2 linked regions of the Stieleria sp. JC731 genome follow. The protein of the gene in region 1 interacts with the protein of each later gene in a pairwise test. Links are inferred from orthologs where the notes say so. Each region holds a gene or a part of one and is shown on either strand. Other genes may lie near its edges.

Region 1 (4,645 bases):
CACCCAACTATTCAAACGGTAAAAACGCTATCTCAGCTCGGCCGACCAGGAAATCGACGACTCCAACCACCGTTCACATTGATCGATTGTCCAACACAAAACGTGTTCTCCGGATCAGTCAGATAGTTAACCGCTTGGGCAATATCGCTAGGCCTTCCCCATCGGCCCATCAACGCCTGCGTCTTGGCGCGATGATCCCAATAATCATTCGTTGAATCACCCCAAGCCGTTTTGATCCAACCGGGACAAACCGTGTTCACACGAATCGTTGGCGCGACATCTTGCGCAAAGCTTGCCGCGAACGCCATCACGGCTGACTTGACCGGACCGAACATCTGTCCCGCGTCACCCTCCATGCCGAGCGGTGCTTGATCCCAGCCGATAAAAACCATCGACCGATCGCACACATTCTGTTCCGCATCATCAAACATTTTCGATCGCACCATGCGACTGATATTAATCGTGCTCGCGACATCGACTTGAAACAGTCGCTGCAGCTTCTCGCCGAAGGAAAGCTCTGATGCCTGCCCGGTTAACACATCAGCCCCGGCGTTGTTGATCCAAACTTGAGGCCCACCATCAAGGCAGGCTTGCCCATCACCGGACAGCTTGTCCCAAGCTTCATTGACCAGTCGCCCGCAATCAGCCTCGGACGCAAAGTCAGCTTGCACCACGATCGCTTGCTTGCCCAAGCCTTCCACCTCTTTGGCGGTGTCCATGGCACCGTCTCGGTTGCGACAATAGTGAATGCCGACCTGCCGCACATCTTTTCGTGCTGCCATGCAGATCGCGATCTCTCGTCCGATTCCCGAGGAGGCTCCGGTCACCATGACACTGCGAGGGAGGCTTTTCATAGAGAGCAGAGACTTGCGAGCGCAGAAGTTTTTTCAGGACAAAGTTTTTCATCTCAGCAACGATTCGATCGAAGGATCTGAAACGAAGATCCCACCGAAGCGTAGTGCTGCGGGCAAAATCGTCTGTTTCCACTAGTCCGTCGAGGGAGGGTCGGCAAAATTTTTTGATGGCTCCGCAAAGTTTTTGAATCGTAAAGTTGCTACCAAAGTCCCGAGTTTACGGTAAACGAGGTAGCCTAAGCCTGAAGCTAGCGGCTTTTGCCGCACCAGTTATCGGTTCTCAATGGTGTGGATCGTGCCTCCAGCCGCTCGTGCCCTTGCCGTGATGTAACCTTGGGAGCTACGCTTTTGAGGCGGCGCAATTGACGTAAAGTCCGCAATTTGGCCGCTCGCCGGAACCAAATTTGCTTTTACATTGACTTTTCCCCTCCGAAACTTTCTCTCTATGTCCGACTCCAAGACCATTGCTCAAGACGAAGTACGCAAGCAGCTCGGCGAACTAGAGCGACAGTCAGAGATCGATATCGACGCGGCAGAAACAGGCGAATGGATGTCTTCGCTTGAGTATGTCTTGAAAAGCAAAGGGCCTGAGCGAGTTCGCTTTTTGCTCGAAAAGCTTCGCGACCGCGCCGCTCAAGAAGGCGTGCATGCTGCCGCAGCCGATACCAACACGCCTTACCTAAACACGATCCCCGTTCACGAGCAGCCCGCCTTCCCTGGCAACCGTGACCTGGAACGACGAATCAAGTCGATCATTCGCTGGAACGCGATGGCGATGGTCGTCGGTGGAAACAATCGTGGCGGTGGCATCGGCGGACACATCAGCACGTTCGCATCAAGTGCGACGCTGTATGAAGTCGCGTTCAACCATTTCTTTCAAGGTCGCGGTGAAGACGGCTACAGTGGTGACTCGGTTTATTTCCAAGGCCACGCGTCTCCAGGGATGTATAGCCGTGCGTTTGTCGAAGGCCGTTTGTCAGCCGAAAAACTCACGAACTTTCGTCGTGAACTCGAAGACGGCGGCGGACTGAGTAGCTACCCGCACCCATGGTTGATGCCCGACTTCTGGGAATACCCAACCGTCTCGATGGGTCTTGGCCCGATCATGGCAATCTACCAAGCTCGCTTTAACGAATACCTGCGTGATCGTGGAATCAAAGACACCAGCGGCCAACGTGTTTGGGCATTTCTTGGTGACGGCGAATGCGACGAACCGGAAACCCTCGGTGCGATCGGCTTGGCTTCACGCGAAAAGCTGGAAAACCTGATCTTCGTCATCAACTGCAACCTGCAACGTCTTGATGGCCCTGTCCGCGGAAACGCCAAGATCATCCAAGAGCTGGAATCGATCTTCCGTGGTGCCGGCTGGAACGTGATCAAAGTCATCTGGGGTGGCGACTGGGACGAACTGCTCGCCCGCGACGAAAGCGGCCTGCTTGTTAAACGCATGGGCGAAGTCGTCGATGGCCAGTACCAGAAATACACCGGTATGCCCGGCAGTTACATCCGCGAACACTTCTTCGGAAAATACCCCGAGCTGCTCAAGTTGGTCGAAAACTACAGCGACGAGAAACTTGAAAAACTGAGCCGTGGTGGACACGACCCCGAAAAGGTCTTCGCCGCTTACAAAATGGCGACCGAGCTGAAGAACGGCAAACCGACCGTAGTGCTTGCCAAGACGATCAAAGGTTACGGCCTTGGTGAAGCTGGCGAAGGCCGAAACGTCGCTCACAACCAAAAGAAACTCAACGACGAAGAACTGCTCGAATTCCGATCTCGCTTCGGCATTCCGATCAGCGATGAAGAAGTCGTCAAGACTCCGTTCTACAAGCCACCGGCGAACAGCCACGAGATCAAGTACTTGCACGAACGCCGCAAGGCCCTCGGCGGTTACTTGCCATCGCGTCCCACCGAACCGTTGACGATGGAAGTTCCCTCGATGGAGGAAATGACCAAAGTCATCAAGAAGCTGGAAAACAAAAACGCCAGCACAACGTTCGCCGTCGTACAAACTCTGATCGCGCTTTGCCGCGACAAAAAGATCGGCAAGTACATGGTGCCAATCGTCCCTGACGAATCACGTACCTTCGGTATGGAAGGCATGTTCCGTCAGTTCGGTATCTACGCTCATGCCGGTCAGCTTTACGAGCCAGTCGATTCGGCGATCATCTCGTACTACAAAGAAGCTCAAGACGGGCAGATCCTGGAAGAGGGAATCACCGAAGCAGGCTCGATGGCCAGCTTCAACGCCGCCGGCACCGCGTACAGCTGCCACGGCGTCAACATGATTCCGTTCTACATCTACTACAGCATGTTCGGCTTCCAACGCATCGGCGACTTGGTTTGGGCCGCTGCTGATATGCGTGCCAAAGGTTTCTTGATCGGCGGTACTGCCGGGCGGACAACCCTGAACGGCGAAGGCTTGCAGCACCAAGACGGACACAGCTTGCTGAACGCGATCGCGTTCCCAACCGTCCGATCTTACGACCCCGCGTTTGCATACGAAGCCGTCGTGATCATTCAGCACGGTCTGCAAAAGATGTACGGCGAAGCGGAAACGTGCATCTATTACTTGATGGCCGAAAACGAACCGTACGATCACCCCGCAATGCCTGCCGGTTGTGAAGAAGGCATCGTCAAAGGGATGTACAAGTACGGCAGCCGCGAAGTCGAGGGCGCGAAAGCACGCGTCCAGCTGTTCGGTAGCGGTGCCATTTTGAACTGCGTCCTGAAAGCTCAAGAGATACTTGCGGAAACTTATGGCATCGCCAGCGATGCTTGGAGCGTCACCAGCTACACCGAACTGCGACGCGATGCGGCGGCGTGCCAACGGTGGAACATGCTGCATCCAACAGAATCGCCACGCAAAAGCTACTTGGAAGAAAGCCTCGAAGGCGTCGAAGGACCGTTCATCTCGGCAAGCGACTATGTCCGTGCCCTTGGCGAACAGCTTCAACCTTGGATCCCAGGCGATTATTTTGTCTTGGGCACCGATGGAATGGGCCGCAGCGAAACCCGCGAAGCCCTCCGACGTCACTTCGAAGTCGACGCAGAGTCCATCGTCATCGCCACGCTCAGCCGCTTGGCCAAAGCTGGCACCTTCAGCGCCGAAGACGTCAAGAAGGCGATCGAGGACTTGGGATACAATCCCGATAAACAAGATCCTTACTACGCCTAAGCGATTGTCCTAGGCATACCAAAACGGGAATGGCCCGTTCCCGTTGCGTTGAATTGTTGTTCCCGAATTATCGTGCCACTATGTAAAGCAGCGAGTCACCGGAAAGGTTCCAGTGCTCGCTTCACCGGCCATTCTCCGATCAAGCGTTAAAGAATTCATTACGATGGCAACCGAAGTTACCCTTCCCGAACTTGGCGACGGAATTGAATCCGGCGACGTACTCGAAGTCTTCGTCTCTGTCGGCGATGTAATCTCCGAAGGCCAAGACATTGTCGAGATGGAAACCGACAAAGCAACGGTGCCCGTGCCATCGTCAGTCGGCGGAAAGGTTTCCAAAATTGTTGTCAGCGAAGGTGATACCGTTGCAATCGGCGGTGTTCTCATCGAGGTCGAAGCCGAATCGGGAGCCTCCGCTCCTGCACCAAGTGCACCAGCACCCGAAGAATCAGCACCGGCCGCTCCTGCACCAGCTGAGCCTGCAGACGAAGCTCCTGCGGCACCTGCTCCGGCACCGCCCGAACCTGCCGCTCCGGCTGCAGCACCTCCCGCTCCCGCCGCTGCAGCACCTGCACCGGCACCACCAGCGCCCCCGAAACCTGCACCGGCCGCACCT
Region 2 (4,233 bases), 360 kb from region 1 along the record:
TCACCAAACGCCACGTTTTGACTGGGGGTTCGGTCACCTCCGGCAAGGAGGCCTTCCAGACGCATCGACGAAGCGGCAAGCTTCTGCTCCATCGATTGCTCACGGCGGATGTCGCGTTTGTCGCGATGCAAATCACGATCGAGATGGCACAGATGGTGGGCCAAAATCTGCCTGAGCCAAGCCATCAACTCGGCTTCAGTGCTTCCGCGAAATCCGTCAAATCCAGCCACCGCCTGCATCATCGCTTGCTGAACCATATCCGAAGCCCCAATCTTGGCTTGATAGGCCTGTCGCATCCGCGTCCGGGCAAGCATCCGCAAATAGGGCTCGTAATTGGCGATCACGGCCGGATCAGAAACATCGATAGGGTCAGAATTTGCGGATGAATCGACCATGTGCTGGATTTGGTTGCGGAATAAGCGCCGACGAGATTCACCGTTTCGAGTAAAACAGTGCGGACAAATTACACCACGTGGAATTGCACGGACGGAAGACCAAATGGCTCGAGAGGCAGTCTACCAACAATCCGATCCCCGAGACCCCGGTGATCAGGACGGTAACACCGAGAATTTCGACAGCGCGGCCGCAAAATTGATGGGCAATAGAAATCCGTCTGATGATTCGGACGATCGAGATCCTCCAAGCATTGATGGACTTTCGGGGCAATCGGGACAACCGGAAGAGCGTGACGGCAAGCTGCGTCCGACTCGGCTGGACGAAATGGTCGGACAGCGCGACGTGATCGAGCGACTGAAGATCGCAATTGGTGCGGCTCTGAACCGTGGCGAACCGTTGGGGCACATTCTGTTCGACGGTCCGCCCGGCTTGGGTAAGACGACTTTTGCGACCGTCATCCCGGCGGAAATGGGAACGACGATTCAAATGGCAAACGGTGCCGGTTTGTCAGCGCCGAAGGACTTGCTTCCTTACCTGACCAACGTCTCCGCCCATAGCGTCCTGTTCATCGACGAAATCCATCGCGTCCCCAAAGCTGTCGAAGAATATCTCTACACAGCGATGGAAGACTTTCGCATCGACATCGTTCTTGGCGAAGGCGTCAACGCTCGAACATTGAATTTCGAACTGCAGCCCTTCACGTTGATCGGAGCGACAACTCGCGCAGGTATGCTTAGCGCACCATTGCGAGATCGTTTTCAGATTCGTGAGCACCTCGGTTGGTACTCAGAGTCGCAGCTAACCGATTTGGTAATCCGCAACTCGAAGAAACTATCGATCGACGTTGACGAAGCGGCGGCAAGTGAGATCTCCCGGCGTTCACGAAGCACACCACGTTTGGCAAACAACCGCTTGCACTGGGTCCGCGATTTCGCGCAAGTGCGTGCCAAAGGTGTCGTGACACTCGGGGTCGCCAGGGACGCTCTCGATATGATCGGTATCGATCGATTGGGATTGGACAAACAAGACCGCAACTATTTGGAAACTCTGATTCGCGTCTTCAGCGGTGGCCCCAGCGGTCTCGAAGCGATCGCACATACGATGAACGTCAGCAGTGACACACTGGAAGACGAAGTCGAGCCTTTCTTGCTGCGGAGCGAACTGATTGTGCGAACGCGACGCGGCCGCATCGCGACGATGAAGGCATTTGAACATTTGAAGATGCAGCCGCCAGCTGCTTAGCCTCTAAAACAAAATCGATCTCACTGCATCGATCGCTTGTCCATCAAAATGCTGAAATCTGAACGCGCCGCAAAGGTCCACGAACGACTCGAAGAACTCTACCCGGAGACACCGATTCCGCTGGACCATAGCGATCCGTTTACATTGCTGGTCGCTGTTGTACTGAGTGCTCAGTGCACCGATAAGAAGGTGAACGAGATCACGCCAGAACTATTCCGGCAAGCTCCGACGCCACAAGCGATGTGGGACCTCGGCGAAGAAAACATCCTGCAGATCATTCGCCCCCTCGGACTTTCCAAGCAGAAAGCCAAGAGTCTGGCGGGACTTTCGGAAATGATCGTGACCGAGCATAACGGCGACGTCCCCGAATCGTTCGCAGAGCTCGAAAAACTTCCAGGCGTTGGCCACAAAACGGCCAGCGTTGTGATGAGCCAAGCGTTCGGTCACCCTGCGTTCCCGGTCGACACACACATCCACCGCTTGGCTCAACGTTGGGGCCTGACTAACGGGAAGAATGTCACCCAAACAGAAGCGGACCTGAAGAAACTGTTCCCCGAATCTTCATGGAATAAGCTCCATTTGCAGATCATTTTCTATGGTCGAGAGCACTGCACCGCTCGGGGCTGCGATGGCACGCGATGTGCGATTTGCAAGGAAGTGTATCCGAACAGGAAACGCCCTTTCATCGCCAAGAAGGCGTAGGTAAGAAGCACCGCACCCGGAATGTGACTTTCACAGCCCTTCAAGCTTCTTTCATACGAATACCCGCTTGGCTTCAGTCTTCTGCAGCGTCCAATACACTACATTGCGGACCCCGGAACTGTCTGATGATCGGATCACAGTTCACTTCCAATCATTCTCGAAACAAAAGAACTCATGCCAGCCAACTGGGACGCCGTCGCCAACAAACTTGCCGAAGCCAACACGCCCGACATCGTCGTCCGTTTGTTCAAGACACACTACGAAAACCTGTGTAACGGCAAAGAAGCAACGATCCGAGAAGCAGAGATTTCCCCAGTCGACTCGGTCGTCGATGCGGACACACTAGACGATTCGCTCGAAGCGATCGGTCGTGAGAACTTATCAGCGACCGCCGTTCTGAAGCTTAACGGCGGATTGGGTACATCGATGGGACTGGATGGCCCAAAGTCGCTGCTGCCAGTTCGTGGCGAGGACACGTTCTTAGAACTGATCCTTCGGCAAAACGAAAGCCTTGGCGTCCCACTTGTCTTGATGAACAGCTTTTCGACTGAAGAGCAAACGGCTGCGGCGGTCAACGGATTTAGCGGACAGGTCGATGTGATTTCGTTCTTGCAGCATCAAGTCCCCAAGATCGATGCCGAAACGATGTGCCCTGCCGAATGGCCTGAAGATCCATCGATGCAGTGGTGCCCTCCCGGACACGGTGACATTTATGCTGCGCTCGTGACCAGTGGCACCTTAGAGAAACTGCTTGCCCAAGGCCGACGTTATTTGTTTGTCTCCAATGCGGACAACTTAGGCGCGACGCTTGACCTGCGCATTCTCGGTCACTTCGTCGACGGAAAGAAATCGTTCATGATGGAGGTCGCTGACCGAACGGCTGCAGATAAGAAAGGCGGCCATCTCGCCAAGGACAAACAGGGTGGATTGCTACTACGCGAAAAGGCGCAATGTCATCCCGATGAAGAAACACAATTCCAGGACATCACGCGGCATCGTTACTTCAATACAAACAATCTTTGGATCGACTTGCAGCAACTCGATGACTTTCTGAAAGCCGGTGACGGGACCGTCGCACTTCCGACCATCACCAACCGGAAAACGGTGGATCCAAAGGATTCCAGTTCCACTCCAGTCTTTCAACTTGAAACGGCCATGGGTGCGGCGATCGAAGTTCTACCGAACACCGATGCAATTCGAGTCCCGCGATCAAGATTCGCACCTGTGAAAACGACCGGCGATTTGCTTGCTGTCCGAAGTGACGCCTACGAAGTTCGTCAGGATCATTCCGTAGGCTTAATCGATTCTCGCAACGGAATGCCACCGTCCATCAGTCTCGACGATCAATACTTCAAACGTATTGCAGACTTGCAAGAACGCGTCCCTGACGCACCATCACTGGCTAACTGTGTGTCGCTATGCGTTAAAGGGAATGTCAGCTTCGCACCCGATGTCGTCATCAAAGGTGAAGCCAGCTTGCTGGGGAGCGAGTCTCCTTCGACGATCCCCGAGGGGACCTACGAAGGTGAGCACCAGATCTAACGCGTCCGCTTTCGCATTGCCCCTGGGCAAGACGGAATCGGATACGATAGAAATTTTACGCTCCATCGGTCACGATTCCAGATTGTCCAATGAGCCTGATCTACCAATTAGGTCTATTCGCATCACTTTCGATCTGGTGCTTTGCTACCGCCGCCCAGGAAACCGATCCGCAGTCAACGCCGTTGGCTGATCAAGCGGAACGAGCCGATTGGAAATCCTTCGCTCGTACGGTTCTCGATACGACAGATCTTGATCAACGGCAAGCCGATGGCATGTCGGCCCTGCACTGGTGTGTTTTCAAGGGGCATCATTCCGGCGTGAAGACACTTCTCCAAAAGGGAGCGAGCGTTG

What was found. Proteins that work in one complex are often made in the same cells at the same time.
Region 2: the proteins of aceE (region 1) and nth interact in binary tests that used the Escherichia coli proteins (3 or more experiments, as listed by UniProt). The link is inferred for Stieleria sp. JC731 from one-to-one orthologs.

Annotation. Positions count from the first base shown.
Region 1 is NZ_JAJKFQ010000005.1:1,498,472-1,503,116, reverse strand. Bases 909-4,232 are described here. They hold aceE (pyruvate dehydrogenase (acetyl-transferring), homodimeric type), read left to right. Parts: upstream 909-1,299; coding sequence 1,300-4,032; downstream 4,033-4,232. Other genes in these bases: LOC67_RS16360 (2-oxo acid dehydrogenase subunit E2), read left to right, coding at 4,196-4,232. In the rest of the region: SDR family NAD(P)-dependent oxidoreductase, read right to left, coding at 33-854; more of 2-oxo acid dehydrogenase subunit E2, read left to right, coding at 4,233-4,645. UniProt on the Escherichia coli protein: Component of the pyruvate dehydrogenase (PDH) complex, that catalyzes the overall conversion of pyruvate to acetyl-CoA and CO(2).
Region 2 is NZ_JAJKFQ010000005.1:1,135,385-1,139,617, reverse strand. Bases 602-3,513 are described here. They hold nth (endonuclease III), read left to right. Parts: upstream 602-1,686; coding sequence 1,687-2,340; downstream 2,341-3,513. Other genes in these bases: LOC67_RS15165 (UTP--glucose-1-phosphate uridylyltransferase), read left to right, coding at 2,515-3,513; ruvB (Holliday junction branch migration DNA helicase RuvB), read left to right, coding at 602-1,638. In the rest of the region: sigma-70 family RNA polymerase sigma factor, read right to left, coding at 1-395; more of ruvB, read left to right, coding at 499-601; more of UTP--glucose-1-phosphate uridylyltransferase, read left to right, coding at 3,514-3,882; ankyrin repeat domain-containing protein, read left to right, coding at 3,972-4,233. UniProt on the Escherichia coli protein: DNA repair enzyme that has both DNA N-glycosylase activity and AP-lyase activity. The DNA N-glycosylase activity releases various damaged pyrimidines from DNA by cleaving the N-glycosidic bond, leaving an AP (apurinic/apyrimidinic) site.